Regions from separate parts of the Macrococcoides bohemicum genome, predicted to be linked through region 1. Evidence: predicted binding sites of a transcription regulator. Region 1 holds the regulator's gene; each other region holds the start of a gene.
The links. Region 1 encodes Rex, which represses fermentation and respiration genes when NADH is low (regulators of the CRP and FNR family bind a similar motif). Its sites were predicted from a motif close to TTGTGAAATATTTCACAA; they were not measured.

Region 1 (8,411 bases):
ATCAAGGATTAACACATTGTTTTCTTCAAGACTAAGTTTAGCAAGTTGTAATCTTGCTTTTTCTCCACCTGATAAGTCATTGATAATCTTTTTAACATCATCCTGAACGAATAGAAAGCGTCCCAGTACGGTACGAATATCTTTTTCAGGCATCGTTGGATAGTACTGCCATAATTCTTCTAGTACAGTATTATTTGAAGAAAATTCTGCCTGTTTTTGATCGTAATAACCGATTGAAAGATTAGCACCATACTTAATGTCACCGTGCAGTGCGGTTAATTGTTTAGCAATAGTTTTAATAAGCGTTGTTTTACCGATACCGTTTGGCCCGATAAATGCAACAGCATCCTGTTTTTTTATATCTAAGGTTAAATGTTCAGCAAGTGGCGTATCATAGCCGATAGCAAGGTCATCGATCCGTAAGACGTCATTTCCTGTTTCCTTCTGAATATTAAATCTTAAATTCATCGAGTGATCGTCTTGTTTCGGAATATCAATCTTAGTCATCTTCTCAAGTACTTTACGACGTGATTTCGCCATACCACTCGTTGACGCACGTGTAATATTTTTTTGAACAAAGGTTTCCAGACGTTTTATCTCAGCCTGTTGTCGCTCATACTGTGCCTGCATCTTTTCGTAAAATTGATCACGCTGCTCAATGAATTTAGAATAGTTACCGACATATTTTTGAACTTGACCTAATGCCACATCGTATACTGTGTTCACAACTTTATCTAAAAAGTAGCGATCATGTGAGATAATCACGATGGCACCATCATACGTCGATAAATAATTTTCAAGCCAGGCAGTTGTATCCATGTCGAGATGGTTAGTAGGTTCATCGAGTAGTAGTAAGTCTGGATTATGAAGTAGCATTTCAGCAAGAGCAAGACGTGTCTTTTGTCCACCTGAAAATGTATCGATCTTCTGATCAAAGTCTTCAGGTTTAAAGTTTAGACCTGAGAGCACTGTTTTAATCTTAGTTTCGTAAAGATAGCCATCCTGAGCTTCAAACTGTTGTTGTAATTTCTCATAGCTCGTTAATTTCTCCTGATATGCATCCGTGTGCGCATTATGACTTTCTTCGCTTAAATACAAAGCGATTTTGTCTAATTCCTGCTTCATTTTTTCAAGATGAAGGAACGGCTTTTTCATCGCTTCGTAGACGGTTCCTTCTGCATTCAAAGTCATTTGCTGAGTAAGATAGCCGAGTCTGATATTTTTAGACATTGAAAGATTACCTGTATCGTAATCTTCAGTCCCGGCTAGAATCTTCATTAAAGTGGTTTTACCAGCACCATTTCTTCCGACGATAGCGATACGGTCGTTAGATTTAACTTCGAATTTCACATTCGAAAATATATTTTCACCTGAATAGGATTTAGTTAAATTGCTTGCTTGTAATAATATCAAGTTATTTCACCTCACTTTCATTGTACATGAAGTACGATAAGGTGGGAATATTTTAATCAGTTTTGTGAAATTTCACATAGTCAATTAATACGTTAAGTGATATAATCAAAAGTGATGTGAAATCTATCACAAATTTACTTGAAACAGGTGAGTAGGATGTCAAAGAACGAAATAAAGATTCCTAAAGCCACACTAAAGAGACTTCCTTTATATTATCGTTTTGTGAATACGTTATATAATTCAAATGTAGAAAGAGTCAGTAGTAAGGAGCTAAGTGAGGGCTTACAAATTGATTCGGCAACAATACGAAGAGATTTTTCTTATTTTGGTGAGCTAGGAAAAAAAGGATATGGCTACAACGTTAACTTTTTATTAAACTTTTTTAAGACAACTTTACAGCAAGACATGATTACAAAAGTTGCAATTATTGGGGTAGGGAATCTGGGAACTGCACTTGTTAATTATAACTTCTCGATCAATGATCGCATGAAGATTACAGCAGCCTTTGATACAAGCTCAACTTCAATCGGTAAGACGATTGGTAAGATAACAGTTGAAGATATGAAGAATTTCGAAAAAATTGTTGAAGAAACTGGCATTCAAGTTGTAATATTAACTGTACCAGGTGCAGTTGCCCAAGATGTGTCAAATAGAGTGACAAAAGCACAAATAAAAGGTATATTAAACTTTACACCAGAACGTTTAACAGTGCCAAATGGGGTGCATGTACATCACATTGATTTGGGTGTTGAATTACAGTCGCTAATATTCTTTATGAAAAATCATTAGGGGGTAAAATAGATGTTATTTGTAAATACAGTTGGTATGATATCACCTGCAATTGCTATTTTCTTAGGGATTATCGCGTTAATTATTTTCGGACCTAAGAAATTACCAGAATTCGGTCGTGCGATGGGCACATCTTTAAAAGAATTTAAAGATGCAACAGATGGTATTATGAAAGACCATGACAAAGATAACAAAGACGTAAAATAATTTAGAAATTCAAAACGGCGACAGTGTTTGCCGTTTTTTTATGAGGAGGTTCATTCCTTAGATGAATAAAGATGATTTAACCGTTGTTGAGCATTTGGACGAGTTGCGTAAACGCATTATGGTCGTGCTCTATTGTTTAGTAGCAGGGACGGCAGTCGGATTTTACTTTGGTAAACCAGTTACAAAATTCTTAACAAAAGATGATGTACCTAAAAGTATTGAATTACATTATTTTAAAGTGAGTGATCCATTAACGATTTATATTACAGTGATAATGATTATTGCATTGATCATTATATCGCCCGTCATTTTATATCAGTTATGGGCATTTATATCACCCGGATTACATCCTAAAGAACGTCGTGCAACATTATCATACATTCCAATCAGTTTAATTTTATTTCTATTAGGACTCAGTTTTAGCTATTTTTATGTATTTCCTTATTTGATTCAGTTCACCATTGGACTTGCGAGTGAGATGGGGGTTAATCAGATGATCGGTGTCAGGGAGTATTTCAATGAAATGCTGAGATTTACGATTCCATTCGGATTCTTGTTCCAGCTACCGATACTGCTGTTATTTCTAACAAGACTTGGAATTGTAACACCGATGTTCTTAAAGAAAAATCGAAAATACGCATACTTTGCTTTATTTGTGATTACTGCATTAATTTCACCGCCGGATCTAATTTCATATTTGATGTTCTCATTCCCGATGTTGTTGTTATATGAAGTGAGCATACAAATTAGTAAGATTGGATATCGCCAATTTTTAAAAGGTGAACAACGTTTAATTGAAGAAGAACTAATGGACTAACCACTCTGGAGAGTGGTTAGTTTTTTGATATTTCACGGAAGAAACTTCAAACAAATGCCCACATGGAAACAGAAGTGTGCACGAACAGGAAAAAACTACAAACAAATGCCCACATGGAATCAGAAGTGTGCACGAAAAGGAAAAAATTTCAAACAAATGCCCACAACAAACTAGAAGTGTGCACGAACAGGAAGAAACTTCAAACAAATGCCCACATGGAATCAGAAGTGTGCACGAACAGGAAGAAACTTCAAACAAATGCCCACATGGAAACAGAAGTGTGCACGAACAGGAAAAAACTTCAAACAAATGCCCACATGGAATCAGAAGTGTGCACGAACAGGAAGAAACTTCAAACAAATGCCCACATGGAAACAGAAGTGTGCATCTATACCCATTAATATCCAACTCAAATTTGATATGTACCTTCTTTATCAGTACGTTTTAAATTTTTCCTGATAAAACGCTCGATTTTGTAGTTTCTCCTATCACTTCCCGTAATAAAATTCGTAAATTTACCAACTTTCACACTGCTCACTTTATGAATTGCACAATATTCTTTAAGTGCATAGTACATCACATCATTAAAACGATAAATTTCATGACAACATGGCATCTTTAACAGGTTAGAAAATTCTACGTCCTGCACAACAGCACATTTCGGACATTTCAAACCTTTAAAAAACACAGCTTCTGAAATATCCAGTTCAACACTATGAATTGATTCTAATCGATGAGCTTTCACAAGTGATTCTGCAATATCATAGTCAACTTCCATTACAGGGTGCATCTTTAATTCATGAAATGATGACTGTAATTCGTTTGCGTGTAACAAGCGTGGATGTCTGCTGTCATTTCTAAACGTCACATCATTATTTACAAATACAAAAAAACCCACTACTGTAAAGTTCACGCCGAAATGCTTCCATATATAATTCCTTAAAAAAGTTTCAGATCTGCTGATCTGTAAATCAGGATTTTCAATCTCTTTATAACCGTGATAGAACTTGCCATCTTGATAACGAGAATCCCTGGTATAGTATTTCGCATCTAATATATATGCACTTTGATTCACGATTACTATTGTATCGAACTGTCGTTCTGTTTTACCATCTAACAATCGTAAATCCTGAATGACTAATGCATTTCCGAAATCTACACGACTAACAATACGATCAAGTAGTTGCTCGCCGTAATAGCCTTTTAATTCTAATTCATAATCGGATAAATCGAGACTACTGCGTCCTTTGAGGTGGTGTAACTGAAGCAAAGAAGAGGAAGGTTGTCTTGTTTTGATAATCATAAAGTCTCCTATTAGATATTCAATGATCAATACACTCTCTTTATATCACGAATTTCTAAAACATGCTAAAATAAAGTCAATATGTAAGGGGTGGCAGCATGAATAATATATTAGATATTGCGAATCTCGCTGGCGTTTCAAAAAGCACCGTCTCACGCTATTTAAACGGTGGTTCAGTAAGTGAGAAGACGAGACAGAAAATTGATAAAATTGTGCAGGAAACGGGTTTCAAGCCTAACCAGTTTGCACAAAGTTTAAAAGCGAAACGCACCAACATGATAGGTGTTATCGTACCCCGTCTAAATTCATATGCTTCTAATGAAACGTTACTCGGTATAGAAACGACACTACGCCGTCAAAACTATCAAACTTTAATTGCCAATACTGATCTATCACTTGATTTAGAGTTAAATGCGATTAAGACTTTTCATACGAGTAAAGTAGATGGTATCATTCTGTTGGCTACGACTTTAACTGAAGAACATATTGAACTCATCGATTCATTAGATAAACCTTTCCTGCTTATTGGTCAACAAGATAAACATATCCACTCAATTATTCAGAATGATTATGCAGCAGGCATAAATATCGGTAAATATTTTAAAAATCTCGAATATCAAAATATTGCTTATCTTGGTGTACCTGAAACTGATATTGCAGTGGGTCAAAAAAGAAAACAAGGTGTAATTAAAGGGTTTGGTCAAACCATCCCTATATACGAAACGACTTTTAAACTTCAGGATGCAACAGAAACTGCAAAGCAGTTAGTAGATAAATATGATGCACTTATTTGTGCAACAGATAATATTGCACTCGGTGTATTGAAAGCAGCCCAACAGCAAAACTTAAAAGTACCTGACCAACTATCGATAACTGGATTTGGCGGTTATGAAACGACATCTATTGTGACGCCGATGATTACGACGATTAAATTTCCCTATTTTGAGACAGGCGTGTTAGCAGCTAAATCAATGCTCGATTTAATTGACGAAAAAGAGGTGCCGTTACTTCAGGAAATGTCGTTTGAATTAGAAGAAAAAGAAAGCGTTGACAAAAAAGCAGTACAAGCATAAAATGACACTAAATAGAATGGAACCGGTACCAAAAAGGAGTATAAATATGATTGAATGGACACGAGAAGAACGATATCAAAGATTAGAAACATTCCCTGAAGACCAATATTTAAAATTAATAGAACAGACGAAACAATCTCCTCACAGACAGTTATTTCATATTCAGCCACCAACGGGATTACTCAACGATCCAAATGGATTTGCTTATTTTAACGGACAGTATCATTTATTCTATCAATGGTTTCCGTTAGGACCCGTACATGGTTTGAAGTACTGGTATCATACCGTAAGTGATGATCTTGCAATTTTTAAAAATGTAGGAATTGCACTCCGTCCAGATACACAGTTTGATAGTCATGGTGCTTATTCGGGCTCCGGACTAGTTGTAGATGATACGCTGAAACTAATCTATACAGGCAATCATCGTACAGATGCATGGGAACGCATACCTTATCAGATGATTGCCACGTTGCATAAAGACGGCATGATTACAAAGGATGAGACACCGATTATTAGTGGTCCACAATCTGGCTATACAGATCATTTCCGCGACCCGAAAGTATGGTTTGAAAATGGATACTACTATGCCGTGATTGGCGCACAAAGAACCGATGAGACAGGTACTGTTGTTGTATATCAATCAATTGATTTAAAACACTGGACATTTATCTCTGAGTTAAAAACTGACTACACAGACTTTGGATATATGTGGGAGTGTCCGGATTATTTTGAATTGAATAATACGGATGTATTATTATTCTGCCCACAAGGCGTGGATAAATATGAGGATCAGTTCTGGAACATTTATCAATCTGGCTATGTGCTCGGTAAACTCGACAAAGAGACATTCGAAATGATACATGGTGATTTTATAGAACTGGATCATGGATTTGATTTCTATGCACCTCAAACAACACTCGATAAAGATGGAAACAGAGTATTAATTGGATGGATGGGATTACCTGATACAGGCTATCCAACCGATAAAGAAGGATGGGCGCACTGTTTAACAATTCCACGCGTATTAACGATAGAAGATAACAAGTTACGTCAACGTCCGGTGGAATCACTTAAATCATTACGTGGTAACGTAGAAACGGCAGAAGGTTATGCTACGAAAAAGAATGTAAAACTTCATCCTTATGAAGGGACGCACTATGAATTAATCGTTGATGTTCTGGACAATGATTCAACAGAATTTTATATAGAGTTACGTGTATCTAAGAAAGAAAGTACCATGATCACATATAACAAAGCAGAGAAACGTATCACGCTGGATCGATTTGATAGTGGGCAATTACCAGAAGGTGTTGATGGGTATAGCCGTTCAGTTGTATTAGATGAAGATTTAAAGCAATTACAAATATTCGTTGATACTTCGTCCATAGAAATCTTTATCAATGACGGAGAGAAAGTAATGACAACGCGTATCTTTACATCTCAAGATGCTAAAGGAATTCGCACATCGACTGAATCAGGTCAGGTGTACTTTAAATTTACAAAATATGACCTAAAGGAGGCTAATGAATGAGCGCATTATATGCAATTGGGGAAGCATTAATTGACTTTATTCCGCAGACAAAAGGGGTTAAATTAAAAGAGGTTAAATCTTTTGAGACAAAAGTAGGAGGGGCTCCAGCAAACGTTGCAGCAAGTGTAGCTAAGTTAGGCGGAAAGTCTTATTTAATTTCACAACTTGGTGTTGATGCATTTGGAGATTTAATCATCGATACGCTGGAAGATACAGGCGTCGATACCTCATATATTACACGCACAAACGAAGCGAACACTGCACTTGCTTTTGTAAGTTTAACGCTGGAAGGAGAACGCGATTTTTCCTTTTACCGAAATCCTTCTGCAGATATGTTAAGAACAGCAGACAACTTACCTAGAGTGATTCGACCGGAAGACATTATGCATTTCTCATCAGTTGATTTAATTCCTTCACCGATGAAAGACACACATATCGCATTGATAGAAAAATTCCATGAAGCAGGTGGCATAGTCATCTTTGATCCAAACTTAAGATTTCCACTTTGGCCAGATAAAGCATTACTTAAAGAAACAGTACAGACTTTTATGCCGAAAGCACATATTTTGAAAATTTCAGATGAAGAACTGGAATTTATTACAGGTATCAGTGATGTTAACGAAGCAATTCAAAGTCTGTTTATTAGCCATACAGAAGCGGTCATCTATACAGAAGGTCCAAAAGGCGCAACCCTATATTTTAAAGATCATAATGTTCACGCACCAGGAGAAGTTGTCACGGTAGAAGATACGACAGGCGCAGGAGATGCTTTTATCGGTGCTGTAATCTATCAATTGTTAAATAAAACACAACAAATTAGCTATCTAAAAGAAAATGCTTACGATATATTAGCATTTGCCAATCAAGTAGGGGCATACACCACAACAGGTAAAGGTGCTATCGAAAGTTTACCAAATAAAAATGACTTAAAACTACGATTTTCCTAAAATTGTAGTTTTTTTAATAAAATACATTTTTTTCATCAATAATTTAAATATTTATTTAAAGTATTCACAATATATAGTATATAATATATATAAGTATTAATTTCAAATTAATGTTTTGTAATATTGTCTTATTTTTAATGAAAAGTTTGGAGGTTATTAGCTATGTATTCCGTTTTAGGCCAAATTACACAAATGTACGACACATTTACACCCGTTGAGAAACGCATTGCAGATTTGATGATTGATCAGCCTGTAAAAGTAGTGAATTTACCGATTAAAGAGATAGCAAAAATGGCAGGAACGAGTGAAGCTGCCATCGTCCGTTTCAGCA
Region 2 (8,411 bases), 700 kb from region 1:
CCTTGTGCTTTAGGACTAGCTACACCAACATCTATTATGGTTGGTACCGGACGTGCAGCTGAAGCAGGAATTCTCTTTAAAGGCGGAGAACACTTAGAAAGAACACATGAAATTGATACGATTGTATTGGATAAAACAGGTACGATTACAAAAGGTGAGCCTGAAGTAACTGATTTTACAGGCGATGAATTAACACTACAATATCTTGCAAGTAGTGAACAAGCTTCTGAACATCCATTAGCAACCGCCATCGTAAAATATGCAAAAGAAAAAAAAATAGAATTATTAGAAACTAGTCAATTTAATGCAATACCTGGCCATGGTATTGAAACAGTTATCGATAACCATACCATACTCATCGGTAACAGAAAGCTAATGACAGATCATCACATTGATATTGATTCAAGTATCAATCGAATGGAGCAATTTGAAGCAGAGGGTAAAACAGCCATGCTAATTGCTATCGATAATGAGTTACGTGGTATTGTAGCAGTATTAGATACAGTGAAAGATACTGCAAAACAAGCTATTGAAGAAATGAAAGCAATGGGCTTACAAGTTGTGATGCTGACTGGAGATAATGCGATTACAGCTAACGCCATCGCGAAATCTGTCGGTATTACAGAAGTCATTGCTGAAGTGCTGCCAGAACAAAAGTCTAATAAGATTAAAGCGCTGCAGGATGAAGGAAGAAAAGTTGCTATGGTAGGAGATGGTGTGAATGATGCGCCAGCACTAGCATTAGCTGATATCGGTATCGCAATTGGAACAGGAACAGAAGTAGCGATTGAAGCAGCTGATGTTACGATTCTAGGCGGAGAGCTTACACTAATACCTGAAGCGATTAAAATTAGTCACGCAACGATTAGAAATATAAAACAAAATTTAGGATTTGCATTTGGTTATAACATTCTTGGCATACCAGTTGCAGCCTTAGGATTGCTTGCACCATGGATTGCAGGCGCTGCTATGGCTTTATCATCAGTAAGTGTTGTGAGTAACGCCTTAAGACTAAAAACTGTTAAAATAAAATAGAACATATAAAATACTAAAAAGTGAGGGAATTATTATGGAAACAATTCTTAAAGTAGAAGGTATGACATGTTTACATTGTAAAGAAGCGGTAGAAGGTGCAGTAAATAAATTAGATGGTGTTAAATCAGCTGCAGTTGATTTAGAAGCAGCAAATGTAACAGTTGATCACGAAGAATCAGTAACTGTTGATGCAATGAAAGAAGCCATCGAAGATCAAGGATATGATGTAGTTAAATAATATATTTATAAGTATCATGTTCCGTTATGGAATATGATACTTTTTTTGTTTAGAAGAATAATATTTTATTTTTTTCGTATTTTATTTTTAAGTATTTTTACCGTATATACTTTATTTAATATCATTTTTATACATATCTTTTATCAATCTTTCATCAAAATTTGATATGCTAAATGTAAGTATAAAGAATGAGGATATCTACTATGATTGAATTTAAAAATATATCAATGCAATATAAAGATACGATAGCTGTCAATAATTTAAATCTTACCATTAGCTCAGGGGAGTTTGTTAGTATACTTGGGCCGTCAGGATGTGGCAAGAGTACTACCTTATTTATGCTTGCAGGATTACTACAACCTACAGCAGGAGAGATTATCATAGACGGTAAAGATGTAACGCATTTAAAGGTTGATGCACGCAATATTGGTATGGTATTTCAGGATTATGCACTTTATCCACATATGACTGTCTTCAATAATATTGCCTTTCCACTGAAGATGAAACGATTATCGAAACGTGTGATAAAAGAAAAAGTAGAATATGCTGCAAAGCTAGTAGAAATTGATACATATTTAAACCGTTTACCAAAAGAACTATCTGGTGGACAACAACAACGTGTTGCAATAGCACGAGCTATTGTCAGAGAACCAGAAATATTATTATTAGATGAACCTTTATCAAATTTAGATGCAAGATTAAGAGTATCGATGCGTGAGGAAATCAGAGCGATACAACAGCGTTTAAATATTACGACGTTATTTGTTACGCATGATCAGGAGGAAGCCTTGAGTATAAGTGATAAGATTGTCATGCTGAACGAAGGAAAAATGATGCAATACGATACACCATATGACATGTATCATCATCCAAAGCATGTGTTTGTTGCCACTTTTATCGGACGCCCACCTATGAATATATTGAAATTAGATGAGCAGCAATCAAAGCAGTTAAATCCAGATCTAAATATCGATACTGATACAATGATCGGTATTCGCCCGGAACACATTATCATCTCAGAACAAGGTTACTCAGTGATTATTAAACGTATTGAACTATTGGGGAAAGATATCGTTGTTACTGCCGAGGATGCACAAGACAGGCAGATAAAATATTATGCAAATACTAATCCATTAATAGGAAAAAAAGTATATTTAACAGCTGCTTTAGAAAACATTCATATATTTGATTCATATGGCAATCGCTAATAACGCCTCTCATACTTTAGACCTATATTGATTGGAATGAATTGACAAATAGAGGTTGTGGAAGTAGTATTAATGAGTATTGAATTTATCTAAATAGGAGAGATTACGATGACAACAAAAATGATCAATAAATTAATCGCAACTGCAGCTGTTTCTACAGTATTATTAACAGGGGTAAACGTTGCTAAAGCAGATACAGTGACGACAACTAAAACTACGACTACTACAACTGTAGTAACAACTGTTACAAAAGCTGATGAAGTAAAAAGCGGAGAAATCAAAGCAGGTACAACAACGACTACAACTAAAGCGACACCAACGGAGCGTGCTACGAAAGTAATAGAACCTTATTATAACTATAATGGTTATACTTCTCGTAACGCTGATTTCGAATTAGATAAATACTTCGTACAAGCATTAAACTACGGTAACTTTAAACTGAATAATTTATCAGTTACTAAAACACCGACTATTCAATCTAAACCTGTTAAATCTATGGTAAATGATACTGTAGTTTACAAAACTAAAGGTGCAATTACGTCTATGAGTTTCCCAGTTAAAAAAGGAGTTATTAAAAAAACTGATTTCTTAAAAGCACATGCTGCAAATACTTTAATTAGTGATAAAACTTCAAAAAGCAAGAATTCAGTAGCAACTTTCAAAACAAAAGTTGGATCTTACTCAGCAAACTTTGATAAAGCTGGATACTTAACTTCAGTTAAAATTAATCCATCAGTAGTAACTTATACAAAATAATAATAATAAAGAACTAGGGAGACGATTATTCGTCTCCCTAGTTCTTTATATTTTTATTTATGTGCTGCAATATGCTTTGCAGTAGATTTGTGCGTTACGAGAACAGCAACTTTAGCGACAATCGTTGAAATTATCACAGCACTAATGAACCATGTCGCAAAACCAACGATAATACTAAGTGGCCAGTTAGCAGTTGTACTTAACATTCCCCACGTAACAAGAATTGAACAAAGACAACCGCTCATACCAAATATTGCACCACGACAAACGTGACTAGCAAGTTCATCACCAAATTCAAAACCTGCAATGACCATTGATAATAAGAAGACAGCAGGGAAAGTAGCGAATATACCCCCAAAGTCTTTCCATGGTATAATACACGACACGAAATAACTGAATGCTACTGTAGAACCACCGATTAAGAATTTAAGCATTAATACTTTTGGTTTCATAAAGAGGACTTCCTTTTAAATGTTTTTTAATACAAATAATGCGCATGAAATAACGAACCAACACCCGATAGAGAATGCAGCACCTTTTTTAAATCCATGTTTTGTTACATAGAGTGAAGTGAGTGCGACAGTAAAGATACAACTTGTAATACCCATGATCGCACCGCTACTTAAGTTCATTGAAGCATTAACTAATTCATCGCCGCTATGGTCAACTGATAAAGAAAGGATTGCTGCCAGGAATACAGCGGGCATTGTAGCGATAATACCACCAAGCTTTCCACCGACTTTACCAGCGATGATGGAAGCGGCAGTTACTGCAATACCACCAATGATAAAGCGCAACAACAAACCGGTAAATGAAATACCGAACATATAGATCATCTTCTTTTCTGAATTTTAACGTGATTTCTTTCACATATTAAGATACGCCCATTCTGTGGTGTTGTAAATAGATAGCATTTATATATCATAGGATTGTCACAATTGAATAAAATATGAACAGCCCTCACCTATGGATAGGTGAGGGCTGTCTGTTTAAACTTCTGTATTCTCAACTACAGCGTGTTTATCATTAAAAATATCTTTATTGAAATTACCTAAGAATTTAGAAGTTAATGTTCCTGAAAGCATACTACCATTTACATTAAGCGCAGTACGTCCCATATCAATTAATGGTTCAACTGTGATTAATACACCTGCAAGTGCAATTGGTAATCCCATCGATGATAGAACGATGATAGCAGCAAATGTTGCACCACCACCAACACCGGCTACACCGAATGAACTGATCGCTGTGATAATCGCTAATTGTACGATAAATTCAGGTGAAAGTGGATTAATACCTGCAGTTGGTGCAATCATCACTGCAAGCATTGCAGGATAGATACCGGCACAACCGTTTTGACCCATCGTCGCACCAAATGATGCTGACATATTTGCTGTTGCATCATCAACACCTAAAGCATTTTTTTGTGCAGCGATATTTAAAGGAATTGTTCCAGCACTAGAACGAGATGTGAAAGCAAATGCTAATGTTGGGAAAACCTTTTTTAAATATTGAATTGGATTTAATCCTGTTAATGTAATGATAAGTAAATGAATGATGAACATTGTTCCTAAAGCAACATAAGATGCTAATACGAATTTACCAAGTTCGACTATACCCGCGAAGTTTGTACTTGCAATCATATTTGCCATTAATGCAAGTACCCCGTAAGGTGTTAAGCGTAAGATGATTGTTACAAGTCGCATTACAACAGCAAATACAGCATCAACCATGCTTGTAAACATTGCAGCTTGTTCAGGCTGCTTTCTTCGAACCCCAAGTACTGCAATGCCAACTAAGAATGAGAAGATAACGACAGCGATTGTTGAAGTAGGCCTTGCGCCTGTCATGTCCATAAATATATTGCTTGGAATAAAATTGACGATACGTTGTGGCATTGTCTTTTGTTCCATCATATCGAATTTCTCTTGAATTTCAGTACCACGTGTTTTTTCGTCCTGGCCAATACTTATCTCTTCAGCACTTAAATCAAACAATAATGCGGAAGCAATACCGATAGTTGCTGCAATTAAAGTAGTAGTAATCAATATACCGATTACCCAACTGGCCATCTTACCAACTTGATCCGTAGTATTTAAATTAATAATAGAACGGATGATAGATACCATTACAAGTGGCACAACAATTAACATTAAAAGTTGAACGTAACCACTACCGACAATACTATACCAGTCTAGCGTACCTAAAGTTACTTTAGAATCAGTGCCGTAAGCGAATTGAAGTCCGACGCCTAATAAAATCCCTAAAATCATACCTGTGAAGACACGTTTAGAGAAAGAAACATGTTTCTTGTTCATGAATAAAAGTATTCCTATGAGAATACTAAGAATTAAGACATTTAAAAAAATAAACCCGTTATCCATTGGTTTATACCTCCATAAATAGTGAATTTAATTGAACTTTAGGATAACATTGAAATTAATGATAAACAATAGTATTTGCGGAATTTCCATAAATAGATAGAATAAAATTTTAGAAAATAGGTGTAAAGATATGAATGATATCCATAAAGTATATGCATTTGCAAGTGAGATTGAACAACTAAAAACGATTCAACGAAAAAGTGATACGTTAGATGGAAGATATGAAAATAGTGCTGAACATTCATGGCAGGCAGCACTTGTTGCGATGCAGTTTGAACAGTTCTACCCTGAACAAGTAGATATCAATCAGGTGATCAAGATGTTATTGGTTCACGATTTAGGTGAAATCTATGCAGGAGATACATGGGTATTTGATGATCAGGCGAAAAGTGATTCGTTTGATCGAGAACTTGAATCTCTGAAGAAAGTAGTTTCAATGTTGGATGAAGATAATCAGAAGGGCATAATAGATCTATGGACTAACTTTGAACGTGGTGATAATCATGAAGCAAAGTATGCGCGAGTTATTGATGCATTAATCGCTTTGATTAATCTATATGAAGTAAGTGAAGAGGATTACAATCCATATAACCTGACTAAATCACAAGTGACAAGTAAAAAGATATTTATTAAAGATGATGCGCCAGCAATGTGGGAACTCGCTGAAGAAATTATTGAGAACTGTGTTCGGAAAGGATTGTTGAGGGATGAGTGAAATACTGAAAGGCTCTATACAATTCGGTATAGACAAACCAATTCCTTATTTTCAAGTCAGTGATGAACACAGAATTAGATTTGGTTATGAAAGGATGAAAGGTAGTTTAATTAAACAAATTATTACGGAAACTTATGCTAATGACAGTTTTAATATGGAGTTTTTATTGAGTGTCATTGAAGGTCATTATATTCAAACTGAAAAAACGAATTTAGGACGTTATTTTAAGATTACGAACTGGAAAGAAGTATTTCATAAAGGTGAAGAAGATGTTGACTACATCAATGTAATCGTAAAAAATATCGATCTTAAACCGTTAATTAAATATATTACGAATGTTGTTTGTGGAAATGAAAGAGAGTCATTTATAATATTTTATTCATCGGATAAAATAATTTATATATGTAATGATGTAATCGATATTGTCAGTCATGATACGAAGTTTATTGAGGATTTTAAATCAAAATATGAAGGTATTTATGACACGTATTGGGTAGGTAGACCTTACGTCGAATAAAATACTGGCAATGAACACATATAAATCGCGTTTATAAACATTTATAACCAAATTTAAGTCATTCCATAAGGGATGGCTTTTTGTTGACGTTTTTATAGATTTCCCATACGCTAATAAAAATCAAAAAATTTAGATAATAAGAAAAGAGGACGAACATGAACAGACTATCTATTAAAGTTGATGAGCGTATTGAACTGGTACAAGCAGAAATTTTTCATGGGAAAGATTTGTATAATGTGATTGATCAAAATAGAGAGCACTTAAGAGCGTTTTTGACTTTTATAGATATAATCACTGAACCTGCACATGAAACTGCATTTATTAAAAAGATGATGAATGAGTTTGCGCAAGGAACAGGGCGCTTATTTTTGATATTTGTTGATGGAGAATTATCCGGAACATTAGATTTACATGCGATTAATCAAGGTTTTAAGAAGGCGGAAATCGGTTACTGGTTGAAAAAAGATATAAATGGTCAAGGGATTATGACGAAATCAGTAATTGCTTTATGTGATTTTGCTTTCAATCAAATGGGTTTGAACAAACTATCGATCAGTGCTGATGTTGACAATATAGGTAGTAATAAAGTTGCCGAGAAAGCTGGATTTGAGTTTGTTGGTATGGATAAACAGGATGTTTTATTATACGGTGAATTTAGAGACATGAATCGTTATGCTTTATTGAAGGGAGATTATAAGCGATAGACTGACGATTTTGTGAATGTTTGTGAGAAAGGTCCCAGCATTACTTTGTAAGGTGTATATTAAATGTATCTTATATAGTGAGGTGTACTATGATAAATTTCGAGCTTACAAATGAAATAAAATCAATACTGACAAATATTCAAAGCAATAAGGAAGATCATTCAGTTGCTATCTTAGAAAATTATTCGCTGGTGGATTTCTTAATCGCTATTATAAAAATACACTACACGGAAGGTATTTCTTCAATAGAAGAAATTCATAAATTGATTGATATGTATAATTGTCATATGAACGAAATGATACAGGAAGTATATATTTCACTTGACGATGATCATCCGTTAAATATTATGAAAAGAGAAAATGAAACATTCATTACTGCTTTAGAACGTATGGAAGAGAAATTGACGATTGTAGCATCTAAAAAAGACAGTTCAATGCTTGAAGAAGATTTAAAAATAATAGGTGCATTATATGCACATTATAACCGTAAAGAAAAATTGATATTTCCGATATTAGAACGAAAACAAGTTTATACATTACCAAGAAAGATTTGGGCACTTGATGATGATAATCGCGCTACTTATCATCAATTCAAAAACCGTCTAAAACGAATGGATGAAATTGAATTTAAGCATATTAGAAAATCGTTCGATACGTTAAATAAAGGTATGAAGCAAATGATATTGCATGAGGAAGACATTCTTATTCCTTTAATTCAGGAATTATTTACAGCACAGGAATATGAAGCTATCGCCAATGAAAGTAAAGCATTTGGTTATGCAGTAGATGTTAAATCAGTATGGTCTGATAAAGAAAAAGTATATCAAACAAAAGAAACGGAAAGTGAAGATAAA
Region 3 (8,411 bases), 690 kb from region 1:
TCAACTGAATATGGCATTTCACTGATGATTTCATCTAACTTTAATGGTACTTCCGTATGTATTGCTGCGAGTTGATGAGACAATCTTAATGCTTCAACTCCTTCATTGATTTTATTCTGTTGTCCTTTTGATAATTCTTCAATATGTTCAAGTACACCGTCAACACTTCTATATGTTTGAATTAACTTAAGTGCTGTTTTTTCTCCAATACCCTTTACACCAGGATATCCATCAGCAGTATCACCCATAAACGCTTTTACATCAATTAATTGCTTTGGCTCAATTTGATATTCTTCGATAAATCGAGCTTTATCATATTTATTGTAAATATTAAATCCTTTTTTTGTTAACCATACTTCAATATGCTCATCCAGTATTTGCAGCAGATCACGATCACCACTAATTACTTTTATATCATATGTGTTATCTAGTGCATGTGCTAATGTGCCAATGACATCGTCAGCTTCGAAATTTTGTATGCCAATATTATGAAATCCGAGTTGTCTTGAGATTTCCTGCACCATATCAAATTGAGGAATCAACTCGTCTTGTGGTGCTGGACGATGGGCTTTATAGTTAGGGTCGATTTCGTTTCTGAATGTTTTAGCCCCCATATCCCAACAGACTATTACATGATGGGCATCGGTGTCATGAATTGCACTTACAATATGTCTTACAAATCCTTGAACCCCATTTGTAGGTATGCCTTGCGAATTTTTCATATAGTTTTTGTGTAGACTTGTAGCAAAGAAGTGACGAAAAAGCAAAGCCATTCCATCAACGATTAATAAATTGTTCATTTTTGTTCTCCAGTTTCTATTTGATTTGGATATTTTGACACCCACTCCGAATAACTTCCTGCATATACTTTTACATTTTGGTCTAACGTCTTTAAACCGACATATAACGGTGTCGCGCTTAAGCCTGAACCACAATAAATAATGCTTTCTTTCCCTAAAACATTTTTGAAGACATTTCTTAGTGCTTCGTCATTTTTCGGCACACTATCTGCATACACTTCACTAAAAGGAATATTGATTGCTGACGGAATATGGCCAGCAATTTTATCCATCGGTTCAACTTCGCCAATATAGCGTTCATGAGCACGTGCATCAATAAGTACGACATCATCTTGAGGCGCCTTAATTATGTATTGGATATTATTACAGAAAGTGATGATATCTTTATTAAAATTTTGGTTTAATTCTCTATTTGCTAATTCCTCATATGTTTCCACCGCCATTTCAAACTCTTTGTCGGTGCATTTATATAATTTTAATGTAGCATGCTGTTTTCCATCTATTGGATCTTTTGTCGATTTCTTAAACAGTTTCAAATCTTCATATCCTTCCTGAATAAGAAGACATTCAAGACCTACAAGATGACAGAGAAATACAAATCGAGTGCCATAAAAACTATTGCGATTATCGTATCCTATTATCATCTTACCCTGAGCAAATGATTCCACAATATCAATGAAATCATTTAAATCAGGTAATGGATGTCGTCCACCTGATATTGGATTGTTACCCATTAAGAATGAATGAATATACGCTGCACCTTCAATTCTTTCCTCTTGATAGTTTTGAATACTTTGTTCTAAGTTGTCCATTATGCCTCGACAATCAAATAGTACTGCATCATTATTTTGTACCAGTTTATAAGCTTCTTGTTCTGTTATCCATATTTTCATGACTACACCTCTATTTTTTGAATCGCTTCTGAAACTTCTTCTTTTAAAGTATTGTCAATTTTTTGCTGCATTTTTTCGCGCATTGTTTGATGCATCATTTTATTTTTTTCTTCAATATAATTAGACAATTTTATTGCATTGTCGTCAATAAGCTTCAAGATTTCATTTTCATACATTTCAATTACATTAATTAAAGTTTGCATCGTTTTCTCGTGTATTTCATCATACAGTTCAGTTTTCAGTGTCTGATGCATCAACTGCTTCTGCTTAATATTTCCTAAGTTTATTATATGAATTTCATCAGTTAGCTTACTAATACTTACGTCATTAGGATTTAGTAATTGATCTTTATATTGTAAATCTTCATAAATCTCTTGTTGTTCTAATTGCTTCGATAATACTTGACTTGCCTGATTGAAGTTCAACTGTACTCCCTTATTTAATCTCGGCATAATCAAATATAAGTCTTCATTTAACTTTTGCTGAACAGCATGTAAATAACTTTGATGTACTATAGACAAATCAGAAGAGGTATTGATTTCTTCTTTTAGGACGTCATACAGCTGTATTTTCATCTTGTCTTTAAGGTAAGTTGTTTGTTCTGTCAAAATATCTTTTACTGAACGTATTACATTATCTTTTACAGTTAAATCGATTGGACCAGAGGTTAACCACTCCGAATAACGTTGATTTCTAATTTGTATTTGATTTTCGTACTGATCAAAATTACTTACAAGTACTTTTGCTTTTTCGTATAGAACAGAAGTCTGATGATTAATTTGCTTGATTTTCTGTTGTTTACTTGTTGTATTTACAAATTTTTCAATTGCAGTTTTAAAGGTAGTAAATTTCTCGTCATAAACTTTTAATGCATTCCGACTTGAAACTGGATAAATTGGATCATCAATTTTTAAAGTTTGTAATTCACGCGTTAAATAATCGACAACTGAATTCAATTCCTGTTCATCTTTTGCTAAATCTACTGCATTAATAACAAAGAAATTCTGACTATCTTCGTTTATGATTTCTACTTCATTTAAATAAGATAGAAATGCTCTGTCTTTTTCAGTATAGACGTGATTGTAATATGAAACATAAATTAACAAATCGCTATCAGCAATTATTTCAGTTGTTTCTTTTGTATGTCGGCTATTCGTACTACCTGTTCCTGGTGAATCAATAATAATCTTATCTTTTAGAAAATCATTTTGGATGCCGAGGGTTATCTTCTGTACAAAAACTGCGTGTGCATCAACAGCAGTATACTGTTTTATTTCATCATCGTTCACTTCAATTGTTGTGTGGTTATCTAAATACTGTGCATATAAATCATAATTTTGAATAATCGCTTCTGCAAAATTTCTGTTCTGTGCATTTAACTGATTAAGTTTTCCTTTAAATCGTTTAATCCACTGACTAATTGTTGATACTTCAATTGTTGACGTTAACATCATGTCATTTAAAGATTTTAATATGTCTTTTTCTAACTTAAATGTGACATAATTCTTATCTCCATGTTGAATCTCAGTAATTGAAGCCGTCGTTGGATTCGGAGAAGAAATCAATATTTCTTCTTTCAAAAGCGCATTAATCATCGCACTTTTACCCGCACTAAATGCCCCAAATACAACAATTTTAGTTATATTTTTATTCAATCGTTCAATTTGTGCATTTATTTTCTCTATATCTGTCTTGAAGTACGTAACATCAGACAAATGTTGAAGTATTGATTTACTTAAATTTAAATCCTCATTTTCAATGGTCTCTATTTTATTAATTTTTGAAATTTCTGTAGGTTTTTCATCACGCATTTCAAATGTCACATATTTTCTATCAATTAATTTATCCACTGATTCATCAACATGAATATAATAGTGTAAATAGTTTTTAGTAGTGATTGACTTTAAAAATGATTCATTCTCAAAATATTGATCAAACTTCACAGTTTCTTCACTATTCTCATTATCTGTATTTAAAATAGACATATTTATATTTTTTATGAACTGATCATGCCATTTCTTTTGCTGGTTAACAATCTTGCGTTCGATGAATAATTTTAATTCCTCTGAATAGATTAATACATAATCATTTGTGATAGATGTTTGTTGCTTAATTAACTGCTTAACATCATCTTGTGAAATTTTAAAAACAAGTTCATTTATTATATTTGGATTACTTAAGTATTTTGAGAATTGACCATAATATTCTTTAAGCTGAAATGTAATTTGTTTCTCAATCAGTGCATTCAGTGATACAACAACTGTTTCCACTTTTTCATCCTGAATCGCTAGCAATTTTGCTTTTTTACCAAATAGTCCTGGTACTTTATAGTTATCTGCAAATGTTTCGAGCATCTCACGATTTTTCTCGCGCATTTCAAATGGCATTAAATAAGCATTTTTAATAATATCTTTCACACCATTTAACAATAACTGTGCGTTATTTGCGTCAGTTAATATCGCCTGTTCAGCATTCATTACTACATTAGCACTTGCTTTCTGGTAGGCAGTATCTATTTCATCTTCTTCTACTTTCATTAGTGAAAGTAGATTCGTTTTAATTTCATTCAGATAATGTATTTGTGCCGATTCAATATATTCAATCATGCGTTCAAAATAACGATCTTTGTTAGTTTCTGCATTGTGTGCATAGCGCGTCATTAAAGGAATAACTTTAGCTATCTCATTATTAGGATCGTCATAAATAGTTGTATATAAAATATGATCTATTTTTAGTTGCCAACGTTCAATATTATCATATATAGCTGTTTTAAAATCCTCAAATGATAATTCTTCTTCCTGATGTTTATCAATCTGGTTTATTATCAACACGACCGGGACATTTAATTGATTTAATGCTCTAATCTGATCAAAGTTTTTTTCAGAATTAACATGATTATACTCAACCGTATAAAAAACAACATCACTAATAAGTAAAAATTTCATTGTACTTGCTTCATGGTTTTTAAATGTCGCATCAATGCCAGGTGTATCTTGTATAACGGTACCAATATCAAAAAGTTGCGATGATTTATAAATCTCAACAGATTCAATATTATGGTTAAATGTATTCACTCTTTTTATATCTTCATAATGATTTAAATCACTATATGTATGATTATCAAGATTGATACGTACATTTTCCTTATCACTAATAATAATCTGAGCCGTATTACTAGTAGTAGGAACTGGTGAACTCGGCAAAATATGCTCATTAAATATATGGTTTATTAAAGATGATTTCCCAGAAGAAAAGTGACCGATAAAGCTAATAACGACTTGTTCCTGATGCATTTTCTTAATAATTTCATTAATTTGTTCAATTAAAATCACATTGTTTGACTTCTCTACTTCCTTTTTCAATTGATATAATTGCTTGATTTGTTCATGATGTTTCATAACATACCTCATTCATATATATTTATTTGTGAAATTTTTAACGAAAATAAAAAAAAGTGTGATATTTATCACATTAATAAACTTTGTACTCTATTATTATAAAGAAAGAAAAGCTATTAAGAAAGGGTGTTCATTATGGCAGAGGATAAAAATTTAAATCAATCACATGATCCGATTCAGGTCAATGAAGAAGTTCATCACGATTTAGATTTAAGAGGCACAATGGCGTCAGTATTATTTTTAGGCGCTGTGTTTGTAGTAACATGGTTTGCAATTTTTATATTATTTTTGGAACGTGTATAGGAGGGGAATATTTTGCATAAGTTAGAGAAAATTTGGCTTGGATTAGGTATGGGATCACTTGTTTTATTTTTAGGTATTATTTTTGTTTCTGCAATACATAGCGGTCATGAGCCAATTGCCAGTGGTCGAGAATTTATTGACCCAGAATTGATTGATAAAGATGAAGTATTCAGCAAACCGGGATTACATAAAGTTGAAGGTAAAGATTGGGATTACGAATTAGTATTCGTAGTTTCCGCATTTAACTATAACCCAGGTGAAGTTGAAATTCCAAAGGATGCAAAAGTAAAAATTATCGCAACAAGTCGCGATGTAGTTCACGGTTTTGAAATTGCTCAAACAAACGTTAACATGATGATTGAGCCAGGACACATCTCAACATTCGTTAAAACATTCGATAAAAAAGGTGAATACTTATTATTATGTAACGAATATTGTGGTACTGGTCATGCAGACATGAAGTCAAATATTAAGGTGGTAGATAAGAAATGAACGCATTCAAATTAGACAGCGGCGCATTTGACGATCGCTCTACTTATAGAAACCATCACGCTGAAGAAATGGCAGAACGTGTAGAAATGGACCGTAAAGATGGTAAATTAATTATGGCACATATGTATGTAGCAATTGTGTGTTTAATTATCGGAGGATTGGCTGGTCTTCTACAAACATTAGTACGTTCAGGACAATTAAAATTACCAGCTGGTATCGGATATTATCAAATTTTAACAGTTCACGGTATTATTTTAGCTTTAGTTTTAACAACTTTCTTTATTATGGGATTCCAGACTGCTGCAATCATTAGAACTTGTGGTAAGTTATCTCCTTTACAAAGAAAATTAGTTTGGTTAGGTTTCTGGATAATGTTACTAGGTACTGCAATGGCAGCTACAATGGTATTACTTAATAAAGCAACTGTATTATATACATTCTATGCGCCACTTAAAGCACATGTTATCTTCTATGTAGGTATGGCATTAGTCGTTGTAGGTTCCTGGATTTCTGCAGCAGGACAAATCATGCGCTATGCACAATGGAGAAAAGAGCACAAAGGTCAAAAATCACCGTTACTTTCTTACATGGCTGTTATTAACAATGTTATGTGGATTGTATGTTCTATCGGTGTTGCAGCAACAGTATTATTACAAATGATTCCTTGGTCATTAGGATTAGTTGAACGTATCGACGTTTCACTTAGTCGTACATTATTCTGGTACTTTGGACATGCATTAGTTTATTTCTGGTTATTACCAGCATATATGTCATGGTATGCAGTCGTTCCAAAAATTATCGGTGCTAAAGCTTTCAGTGATAATTTAGCACGAATGAGTTTTATGTTATTCTTATTCTTCTCAATTCCAGTAGGTATCCACCATCAGTTAACTGAACCTGGTATTGATGTTACTTGGAAATATGTTCAAGTTGTATTAACATTTATGGTTGTAATTCCATCATTAATGACTGCATTTAGTTTATTTGCAACATTTGAAGCATATGGACGTAAAGTTGGTTCTAAAGGATTATTTGGATGGATTAAAACTTTACCATGGAATGATGCACGTTTCGTATTACCATTCATCGGAATGGCAGCATTTATACCTGGTGGTGCAGGCGGTTTAGTTAACGCCTCAGCTCAAATGAACCAAGTAGTACATAATACTATCTGGATTACAGGTCACTTCCATTTAACAGTAGCAACAGCAGTTATCTTAACGTTCTTTGGTACAATGTACTGGTTAATTCCACATGCTACAGGTCGTGTAATGACAAAAGCAATCAATAGATTAGCAATTATTCAAGGGGTTATGTGGGCAATTGGTATGTCAATCATGTCTGGTGCAATGCACTATATCGGATTATTTGGTGCGCCACGTCGTTCTACTTACTCTGAATATGGTGGATCAAAAATTGCAGCTGAATGGATTCCTTACCAAGTAATGCAAGCAGTTGGAGGTACAATTTTATTTATCTCTATTATCTTAGTAGTTATCGTATTCATTCAGTTAGCATTCTTTGCTCCTAAAGGATATGAAGCATTCCCAGTATCAGTAGCAATGGATGAAGCAGCACCTGCTTATAAATTCGTAGAAAACTGGAAATTCTTAATCATCGTTACCATCGCATTAATTTTAGTAGCTTACACGGTGCCTATTGGACAAATGTTCATGGATCCACCTCCTGGTGCTAAAGGAATGGGCGAAGGAAAACTTTGGTAAAATAAAACATCAAGCGCTCGCTTGATGTTTTTTTATTTTCATTATTCCTCGCTATTAATTTCATCTGTTATTTCTTTAATTACTTTAAAACTTTCTTTTTTTAATGCAAAATCAAATGTATTATTGATTACCATCAGTTCATCAAATCGATACGTTTCATACAAATTTTTAATCTCATACTTAACATCTTCTTTTGTTCCAATAAAATAACGTCCTCTGTTCTTCTCAATGATACGTAAATCCTGTTCACTATAATCATTTTTATTAACCTGTTCAATTGAAGGGATAACAGTATCCCTTCCTTTTGTAACATTTAATAACCAATGATCTAATATACGTCTTTGCATCTCTCTTTCAGTATTATCTTTTACAACTATGATAAATGAACAAAATATCGTATATGGACGTTTCATAAATTCATTAGGAATAAATCCTTGCTGATAAATTTTTATTGCACTGTCTCGATATTTATCACTGATAAAATTTCCGAATACAAAACCAATCCCTAATTTTGCTGCTCTTTTAGCACCATTATCAGTCAGCCCTAACGTAAAGATTTCTGGGTGCTTTTCAATTCTCGGACCGGCTTTAACACCTCGATATTGATGCTCTAAAGACAAAGTGTTACGCATGAAACCTAAAAACTCTTCTAGCATTCTATCGTATGCTCTTACCTTACTGGCGTTACCATCTGTCAAGGCTTTTCTCGTGATTTCACTTCCACCTGGAGAATTTCCTAAGCCAATCGTCACACGACCAGGAAACAACGCTTCTAATAAGTTTGCATTTTCCGCAACCTTG
Region 4 (8,411 bases), 960 kb from region 1:
TCTATTGTTATTTCTAAGTTATCATCAACATTTTTATGTGCTCGCTACAATCTATGCGTTATGTATGATTTTCATTTTATTCTTCCCGATATTTAACGATTATAAAAAAATTATCGCTTTAATAGGTATTATGATCGCAACCTTTATAATCGTAACAGGTTTATTAATAACATATCAAACGGTTGTGATGCATTTACCTTCTAATATTTTGAAAAATATTGATTATAAGCAGATGAAAATCAATCCTAGGCAGATTGAGGATATAAAGCAGGAAGAATCACTTACAATAGAAACAAAATCGATGAGAAAAATTAAAAAAGAACCTGACAACTTCTTATGGGTTTATGCATTGGCAACGATAATACTTTCAATAATCGCGTTAATACTCTACAAAAGACGAAAAGTATTTCAAATACCACAAATGCAACAAGAGAGCAGAAGGATTCAATATGTCCATCAATTTAAAACTATAAATTCAGACTATAAACATCTACCACATTTTTATATGAAACATCTAAAAAAACTGGAATCACTTTATATTAAAAAGGGCTTTCCGATTAAGCCTAATAAAACCTTTGCTCAAAACTTCTGTCAGGTCAATGCTGCTGATTCATTAATAGATTTTATCTATGAAATGCGCTACTATAACCTGCAAGATACAAAATTGAATAGAAAGCAATTTATAAGTCATTTAGAAGCAGTAAAAAATGTATTAATAGATAAATAAATCTTGCAATCAAAAGTCGATTGTGATAAATTGTTATAGTATGTAAGATCAAGTGTATCTCTATATTCTATTAAAGGAGGCAAAACAATGGCTAAAGTATGTCATGTTACAGGTCGTAAAGCAGTTTCAGGTAACAACCGTTCTCACGCAATGAACTACAGCAAACGTCGCTTTGGTGCTAACTTACAAAAAGTTAGAATCTTAGTTGATGGTAAGCCTAAACGTGTATGGGTTTCAGCTCGTGCATTAAAATCAGGTAAAGTGACTCGCGTTTAATTGAATATATAGATACAAAAAAGACCTTTGTGTGAAAGGTCTTTTTTTATTGAACTATTTAGCTTCACTACTTTGAATCATATAAACTATACCTTGTTCGACTGTTATTTCTGCTCGCTCCGTTATAAATTCATTGCTTACTGTACGGGTAAACCCCATTTTTACTTCTAAACGGTCTGTCTCATATTTTAATCCTTCTATCGTTAACAGAACACCGCCGTTTACCGGAATAAACGATATATATTTTTTATCTTCGCTTCTTTCAATAATATGCGTTCCTGTTGATAATACCTGGATTTCATTATATGCATCTACGATAATAAATTCCGTTTCAGATAATAACAGGTCTGGATGAACAAGAGTCTGTAAATTACCTAAAAAGTGATCCAGTCTTCCACCAGTTGCCCCATGAATATAAACTTTGTCATAACCTAATCCATTCGCATATTGTACGCCAACTTCAAGATCTGTTTCATTTTTCTCAGATGGTAGATATTCAATTTCAATTACTTCTTCAATCCTTAAACGTTCATCTTCAGACACAGAATCAAAATCACCAAATGCTGCGATAGGTCGAATACCTGCATCAACAAGCATAATTGTCCCGTAATCAATACCAATCCAATCTTCATCATGATATTTTTCTAAAAGGGAATTTGATACACCTAAATGTGTACAAAGTATATGTAAGTCCATATTACTCACCTCTCAATACACTTGTTGGTATTGATAAATCTTTATGCTTAAAGAAGTATGATCCTGCTACTAATACATCAGCACCCGCTTCAATACAAGTTTTAGCAGTAACTTCGTTTACCCCGCCATCAACTTCGATCTCATAATTAAGATGATATTTTTCTTTATAATCTTTTAAAAATTTGATTTTCTCAATACCATTATCGATAAATTTCTGACCTCCAAAGCCTGGATTGACAGTCATAACAAGCACAAGATCAATATCTTTTAGAACAGGTACAACGGATTCAATAGGTGTACCTGGATTTAATGTAACACCAGCTTTCTTCCCTGTGTCATGAATCATTTGAATTGCTCTATGAATATGATTTGTCGCTTCAACATGTACGGTAATAATATCGCTACCCGCTTCAGCAAAGGTTTGAATATATCGCTCAGGATCCTGAACCATTAAATGTGTATCAATCGTTAAATCAGTAACTTGTCTAATTTGATTTAAGATTGGAAAAGCAAAAGAAATATTTGGAACGAAATTGCCATCCATCACATCAAAATGTATATAATCTACTCCTGCTTCTTCCAGACGCTTAATTTCCTGCTGTATATTTAAAAAATTACAAGATAGTAAACTTGGTGCTACTTTCATCAGTATCTCACCTTTCTCGTGTCTATTTCATTTAGCATTTGCTGATAATGTAAATATCTTGTTTCTAAAATTTCTCCATTTTCAACACCAGCTTTAATTGCACAACCCGGTTCATTGATATGCATACATTCTCTGAATTTACATTCATTGGCACGTTCAGCAAATTCGATAAAGCAATATTTTAATGTATTTCTATCAAGATTATCTAAATCTAGTGAACTAAAGCCCGGTGTATCAGCAATATAGCCATAATCTAATGGAATTAATTCGACATGTCTTGTCGTATGTTTCCCTCGATTAAGGGCATTACTGATGACTCCGGTATTCAAATTTGCATCTGGTATCAAAGCATTGATAAACGATGATTTACCTACGCCTGATTGTCCAGCGAGCACTGTGATACCTTTTATTAAATCATTAAAGTTTTGTTGTTCTAGATTTGAAACGAACATTACTCCATATCCAATACGTTCATAATAATCTAACTGCGTCGTAATAAAACTAATTTCCTGTTCATTTAATAAATCTTTCTTTGTCACGAGAAGGACAGGTTCTACATCATAAGATTCAATAATCGTAATAAATTTATCTACTAAATTTAAACTAAATTCAGGTTCTTTTGCACTCATCACAATTATTACGCGGTCTACATTTGCAACAGGCGGTCGCACCAGTGCATTTTTTCTTTCATGAATCTCAAGAATGTAACCATCGTTTTCGTTCTCTATTTGAAATGTCACGAAATCACCGACATATGGTGTTATACCTTTTTTTCTGAAATTTCCTCGTGCACGGCATTGATAAATTGCGCTATCATCTTCACTTTTCACATAATAAAAACCGCTTAATGCTTTAATAATTTGACCTTTAATAATATTCACCTCTTATATTAATGTCTTTTCGGAGCATTTAAATATGCATAGAATAAACCGATAAATAGACCTCCACCAACATAATTACCCAGTCCACTAAATAATAAATTTCTGAGCATAGGTAAGATGTTCTCCGAGTTAAATTGATAAAACAGGGAACAGATAAACATAACGCCATTAGCGATAACGTGTTCATATCCCATATATGCAAATATCGTCACACCGATAATCATAGCAACCATCTTTGGTAATGCTTCCTTAAAATGCATCGTTACGATTATAGAAATATTGATAAAAAAGTTGGCTAATATTCCGCGAATAAAAATATCAACACTTGATAAATGGAGCTTCTTATCAACAATCGTATGCATTAACCCAAGCATATCATTTGATACTACTGTACTAAATTTTAACAGACTAAACAACAATATACCACCTATCATATTACCAAGAAAACACAGCGTAAACACAAGCAGTGCACGACGCACTGTCACTGATTTATAGAAAATACCAACTGTAAAATACATAAAATTACTCGTTAGCAGCTCCGAATAGGTAAATATAATAAAAATAAGCGCAAAACTAAAGGTGATCCCACCGATAAGACTTGCTAGTTCTGCGCCAATATAAGGCGTAAAATCAATGCGCGTTTTCCAGGTAAATATAATCATAAGTCCGATAATAAAACCTGCCATTATCGCTCTAAATATATATCTGATAAAAAAATCTTTTACAAGGCTTTCTTTCGTTAATACGGTATCCTGTATCCCATCCATTAACTTTCTTCCGTAAAAAAATTTTTCGGTTTCCGGAAAGTTAAAATTACCTGATTCAGATGATTGGTTATTATTCTTCATATCTTTTCTCCTTATGTGATATTTTTCACAATATAATTTTAATGCATTCTCACTAAATATACAATAACTATTTTTCATCAAAAAAACAGCAAGACAATTTGTCTTACTGCTGTTCAAAATTATTAAATTAATCAATACGTTTCATCGGTATTGTTTTAGTCATTGGTGTAGTAAGTGGTATCGTTTCATACATCACTTCATTTGAAGGTAGTTCAAACCACTTCACCGGTGATGCGGTAAATCGTTTTATAGCAATCTTCCATTGAAGGATAAGACGCTCATACCATAACAGATCGCCATCCAGTAAAACTTCATCTTTAAGTACTACAAATTTAAAGTCACTTATAATACGCAAATTATTTGTACCATACGGTCTGAACTGCTCTTTCATCTGTTTTGTTTTAACTAAAGTTCTGGCTATGCTCTTAACGTAGTAATTGACATTCTGGTGCATTCTAAACCCTAATATTAATTGAACTTTAAATATTGAGTCAGTATTAAAGTTTTCTATACGATAGTTAACCTGAAACGGTTCGTCACTAACCTTTACATTTACAAACCAATAAACATCAGCACGTTTAGGACGACCATCTAATATAGATTTAATCACTTGTTTCTCTATCATACGATCTTCTTCATTCGTCGTTAAGTAAACTAAATTAGTCGCAAATTTTGGGACACTACGATCTTGTTTTAATGACTTTAATTGTCCTAAATATTCATCGATCGCAACATCATGTGACTGTTTGTCTTTTATCAGATAACCGTTATACCAAACAATCATGACAAAAATGATCAAACATGAAATAAGTACTGCTACATAACCACCATGCATAAATTTTGCAAGGCTTGATATAAAGAATGCAAATTCTAAAATAAAGAAGAATCCAATCGTTTAATATAATAACAATGTATTGACTTGTTTCTTTTTAAGATAATAAGAAAGTAAAATTGTTGTCATCATCATTGTGACTGTAATACTTAGACCATAGGCTGCTTCCATATTTACACTTGTTTTAAAGTAGAGGACAACAAGTATACATAAAAACCAGATGACTGCTGTCACAGATGGAATATACATTTGACCTTTTACTGTCGAAGGATATTTAATATCCAGTTTAGGCATAAACTTTAAATGAATTGCCTCAGAAACTAAAGTGTATGCGCCGGTAATCAAAGCCTGCGATGCGATTATCGCTGCAAATGTCGCCATTAATACACCATAAAGAATGAAAGACTCAGGCATAATCTGAAAAAATGGATTTATCTCTTCAAGATGTTTTGTATCACCAATATGCTGAATCGTCCAGGCACCCTGTCCAAGATAGCTTAAAATCAACATTATTTTTACAAATGGCCATGTGTAGTAAATTGACTTTTTACCGACATGTCCCATATCTGAATAAAGTGCTTCCGCACCAGTCGCACATAAAAATACTGTCCCTAATATCAATAACCCCATCTTATTATCCGGACTAAATAAAATTTTTATACCAAGTAAGGGATTAATAGCTTCTAAAACAGATAAATCCTGAACGAGCTGAATCATTCCGAATATCCCCATCATCGAAAACCATAATAGCATCACTGGTCCAAAGATTTTGCCGATACTTCCTGTACCAAATCGTTGTGCAAAAAATATAGCTGTAATAATCGCAATAACAATCAAAATTATATTATTTTGATCCGATGCAAAACTATGATAAAAATAAGGAATTTCCTGGAGTCCTTCAATAGCTGATGTTACAGTCACTGCAGGCGTCAAAATACCGTCAGCAAGTAATGCCGCTCCTCCGATAATAGCCGGCACAAGTAACCATTTTTTCTGTTTACGTACGAGTGTATATAGACTAAAAATACCACCTTCACCGTGATTATCTGCACGCATACAAATCATCACGTACTTTATTGTTGTCAGCATCGTGAGTGTCCATATAACAAGTGATAGACAGCCTAAAATATATTCTCTCGTTAAATGCGCTAATCCTCCATTAACAGAAACGATTGCTTTCATTACATATAAAAGTGATGTTCCGATATCACCGTATACAATGCCAAGTGCGATTAACAACATCCCTATATTCACTTTTTTTTTCTGATTTACATGCATTATTGCACCTCTAATCATTTACTTATCGATTTTAGCCGATTCTTGCATTTTACTCTCATTTAAGTGATATTACAATAAAATTTTTATCACTTATTGATTACCAAGTTTCTCGTTTCTTCGTTCAATATTTTTATATGTTTTGCTAAGATTTTCTTTGTATTCCGGCTTTATTTCCAAATCGTATTTTTTAAGTAACTCTCTTTCTACTTCCAGTTTTATTCTATCTAAATGTGACTGACTCGTTCGGCGATAAATCTTATAGTTGAAGAATAATATCGATAACATCAAGATAACTAGACTAGAAAACCCTAGTATCATCATTAATTGAAGATGATCAATCATCGTCTGAAATTGATCCTGCTTTTCAATAATAAAATCTTCTAAGTTTTTAAATGGTTTCGTAAAATATATCATAAATAATCTCCCTTATTATTTTCTTATTATTTTATAAATGTACTAAATATATGTATGATATTACTATAAATGAGGAATGGAGTGAAACAAATGACAAAAACAATAACATTAGACGCAATACAAGATGCAATTAATACTGGAACAAATGCAGTTATACTAGATGTAAGAGAATTGGATGAATTTGTAGCCGGCCATATTCCGGAAGCGACTCATCTTCCACTATCAGATATTGAATCACAATCTGTTGGACTCGCTAAAGACGTAGAATATATTATTATTTGTAAAAAAGGTGGCCGAGCAATGCAAGCTGGTCAGTATTTGGAAGATAAAGGTTACAATGTCACTGTTGCAGAACAAGGTATGGATGACTGGACTGGCGAAGTAAAGATAGAAGATTAAAAATAACCGTGCTCAATCGAGCACGGTTTAAAAATACTAATTTATTTAGTACGATCAATATTCAGACGAACATTATTTATCACCATACCTGATTTTACACGACCTGGTAACTTCGTACGGTCAACAGTAAAATCTTGTGGTGGCACATCATAATCAATTTCCTGAGCGAAGTATTTCATTGTTTCTTCCATAATGATGATTGTCATCCATTCCCCAGCACAGCGATGATTCGTATAATAATCTCCTCCACCTTGAGGAATCAAATCAAACGGACTACCATCCCAGTTATCAAAACGATATGGATTAAATCGTTCTGGTTCACTAAATGTATCTTCTCTATGCAACGTACCAAATACATCTAATATAATCATCGTGTCTTTCTTAATCTTATAGCCATCAAATTCTATATTCTTAGCAGCTTTACCCGGCAAGAAAGGTACGAAAGGATAATAACGACGAACCTCCTGTACAAACTTATACGCATAATCATTATCATCACGTGCAACACGCGTTCTTTCTCCTGGAAACTCATGCATAGCAAGTACTCCGTAAGCAACAAATCTATTTATTGCAACAAGCGGTCGAATCACATTCATTAAATCTACAGAACAAAGTCTTGAATCCATAGGTTTGCCGTTCATATCTTCCCAATGACTGAATTCATATAAAGCACTTCCTGGCTCTGGATGAATCTTACCTTTACGTGTCTTAATAATTTGCTCTTCTAAGAAATCTTCTACACGTGCGCGTGCTTTCTTAGCTTCACGATATCCTTTATAAGGTGAACCGATTGCTCCAAATGAATCAATCATCTTATCCATATCCATTGCATGTTGTTCAATATTTTCAGGTGTTTCAATAATACCTGCCCATCTAAATCCAACTTTTGTTAATAAAATAATAGATTCTTTATAGACATTAACTTCATCCATCAACTGCATACGTTGTGTATTCTGGAACCAGTAGTTACGTGTTAATTTACGTAAATATGTTAAATTTTCATCTGTCATTAATGACATAAATAAAGCTTTTCTATCAATGTGCTTTTTACCCGTAGTTGTATGTATCGCACCTTTACCAAATAACGTCTTTACTACACGTGGTGGTAATGTACCAGATCTTTCAATTTTATCATTATCATAAAATAATTCTGCAGCTTGTTTACCGCTAATAACAACAGCTTGTTTACCCCCTAGAACACGCGTTTCAAATACATTTGAATTAAATTTTTTTGTACGATTCTGAATATATTCATATCCTTCTTTCATAATCGTTAATGTATTGTCAAGACCTCTATCTTTTGGCATTCTTTTCGCCATGATGATTCCCCCTAATAAGTATTATTTATCTATACCCTAAATTACAAAATTTTAACTTAAAATAATTCGTTTTGCTTCTTCCATTATTGCATCAC

Region 2: HT586_RS02030 (DUF3147 family protein) is a predicted target of Rex. The motif match lies at 4,092-4,109, and genes of this name have one in related genera.
Region 3: HT586_RS06910 (cytochrome c oxidase subunit 2A) is a predicted target of Rex. The motif match lies at 5,118-5,135, and genes of this name have one in related genera.
Region 4: HT586_RS05585 (formate/nitrite transporter family protein) is a predicted target of Rex. The motif match lies at 4,088-4,105, and genes of this name have one in related genera.

The regions. Positions count from the first base shown of each region.
Region 1 is NZ_CP054482.1:2,030,203-2,038,613, reverse strand. It holds gene HT586_RS10700 (ABC-F family ATP-binding cassette domain-containing protein) at 1-1,413, opposite strand, end outside; gene HT586_RS10695 (redox-sensing transcriptional repressor Rex) at 1,570-2,202, shown strand; gene tatA (twin-arginine translocase TatA/TatE family subunit) at 2,215-2,409, shown strand; gene tatC (twin-arginine translocase subunit TatC) at 2,471-3,226, shown strand; gene HT586_RS10680 (hypothetical protein) at 3,289-3,627, shown strand; gene HT586_RS10675 (nuclease-related domain-containing protein) at 3,636-4,529, opposite strand; gene HT586_RS10670 (LacI family DNA-binding transcriptional regulator) at 4,628-5,602, shown strand; gene HT586_RS10665 (glycoside hydrolase family 32 protein) at 5,649-7,133, shown strand; gene HT586_RS10660 (carbohydrate kinase family protein) at 7,130-8,080, shown strand; gene HT586_RS10655 (MurR/RpiR family transcriptional regulator) at 8,243-8,411, shown strand, end outside.
Region 2 is NZ_CP054482.1:369,236-377,646, forward strand. It holds gene HT586_RS02005 (heavy metal translocating P-type ATPase) at 1-1,035, shown strand, start outside; gene copZ (copper chaperone CopZ) at 1,070-1,273, shown strand; gene HT586_RS02015 (ABC transporter ATP-binding protein) at 1,477-2,481, shown strand; gene isaB (immunodominant staphylococcal antigen IsaB family protein) at 2,590-3,237, shown strand; gene HT586_RS02025 (DUF3147 family protein) at 3,291-3,689, opposite strand; gene HT586_RS02030 (DUF3147 family protein) at 3,705-4,064, opposite strand; gene HT586_RS02035 (L-cystine transporter) at 4,227-5,621, opposite strand; gene HT586_RS02040 (HD domain-containing protein) at 5,752-6,336, shown strand; gene HT586_RS02045 (hypothetical protein) at 6,329-6,853, shown strand; gene HT586_RS02050 (GNAT family N-acetyltransferase) at 7,009-7,557, shown strand; gene HT586_RS02055 (PAS domain-containing protein) at 7,647-8,411, shown strand, end outside.
Region 3 is NZ_CP054482.1:1,344,469-1,352,879, forward strand. It holds gene HT586_RS06895 (5'-3' exonuclease) at 1-800, opposite strand, end outside; gene HT586_RS06900 (sulfurtransferase) at 797-1,693, opposite strand; gene HT586_RS06905 (dynamin family protein) at 1,696-5,091, opposite strand; gene HT586_RS06910 (cytochrome c oxidase subunit 2A) at 5,227-5,394, shown strand; gene HT586_RS06915 (cupredoxin domain-containing protein) at 5,407-5,886, shown strand; gene HT586_RS06920 (b(o/a)3-type cytochrome-c oxidase subunit 1) at 5,955-7,610, shown strand; gene HT586_RS06925 (MsnO8 family LLM class oxidoreductase) at 7,652-8,411, opposite strand, start outside.
Region 4 is NZ_CP054482.1:1,073,941-1,082,351, reverse strand. It holds gene HT586_RS05610 (hypothetical protein) at 1-727, shown strand, start outside; gene rpmB (50S ribosomal protein L28) at 815-1,003, shown strand; gene HT586_RS05600 (thiamine diphosphokinase) at 1,058-1,699, opposite strand; gene rpe (ribulose-phosphate 3-epimerase) at 1,701-2,348, opposite strand; gene rsgA (ribosome small subunit-dependent GTPase A) at 2,345-3,220, opposite strand; gene HT586_RS05585 (formate/nitrite transporter family protein) at 3,235-4,074, opposite strand; gene HT586_RS12595 (KUP/HAK/KT family potassium transporter) at 4,202-4,801, opposite strand; partial or broken gene HT586_RS05580 (KUP/HAK/KT family potassium transporter) at 4,808-6,148, opposite strand; gene HT586_RS05575 (hypothetical protein) at 6,275-6,598, opposite strand; gene HT586_RS05570 (rhodanese-like domain-containing protein) at 6,689-6,997, shown strand; gene HT586_RS05565 (cytochrome P450) at 7,039-8,316, opposite strand; gene HT586_RS05560 (hypothetical protein) at 8,368-8,411, opposite strand, start outside.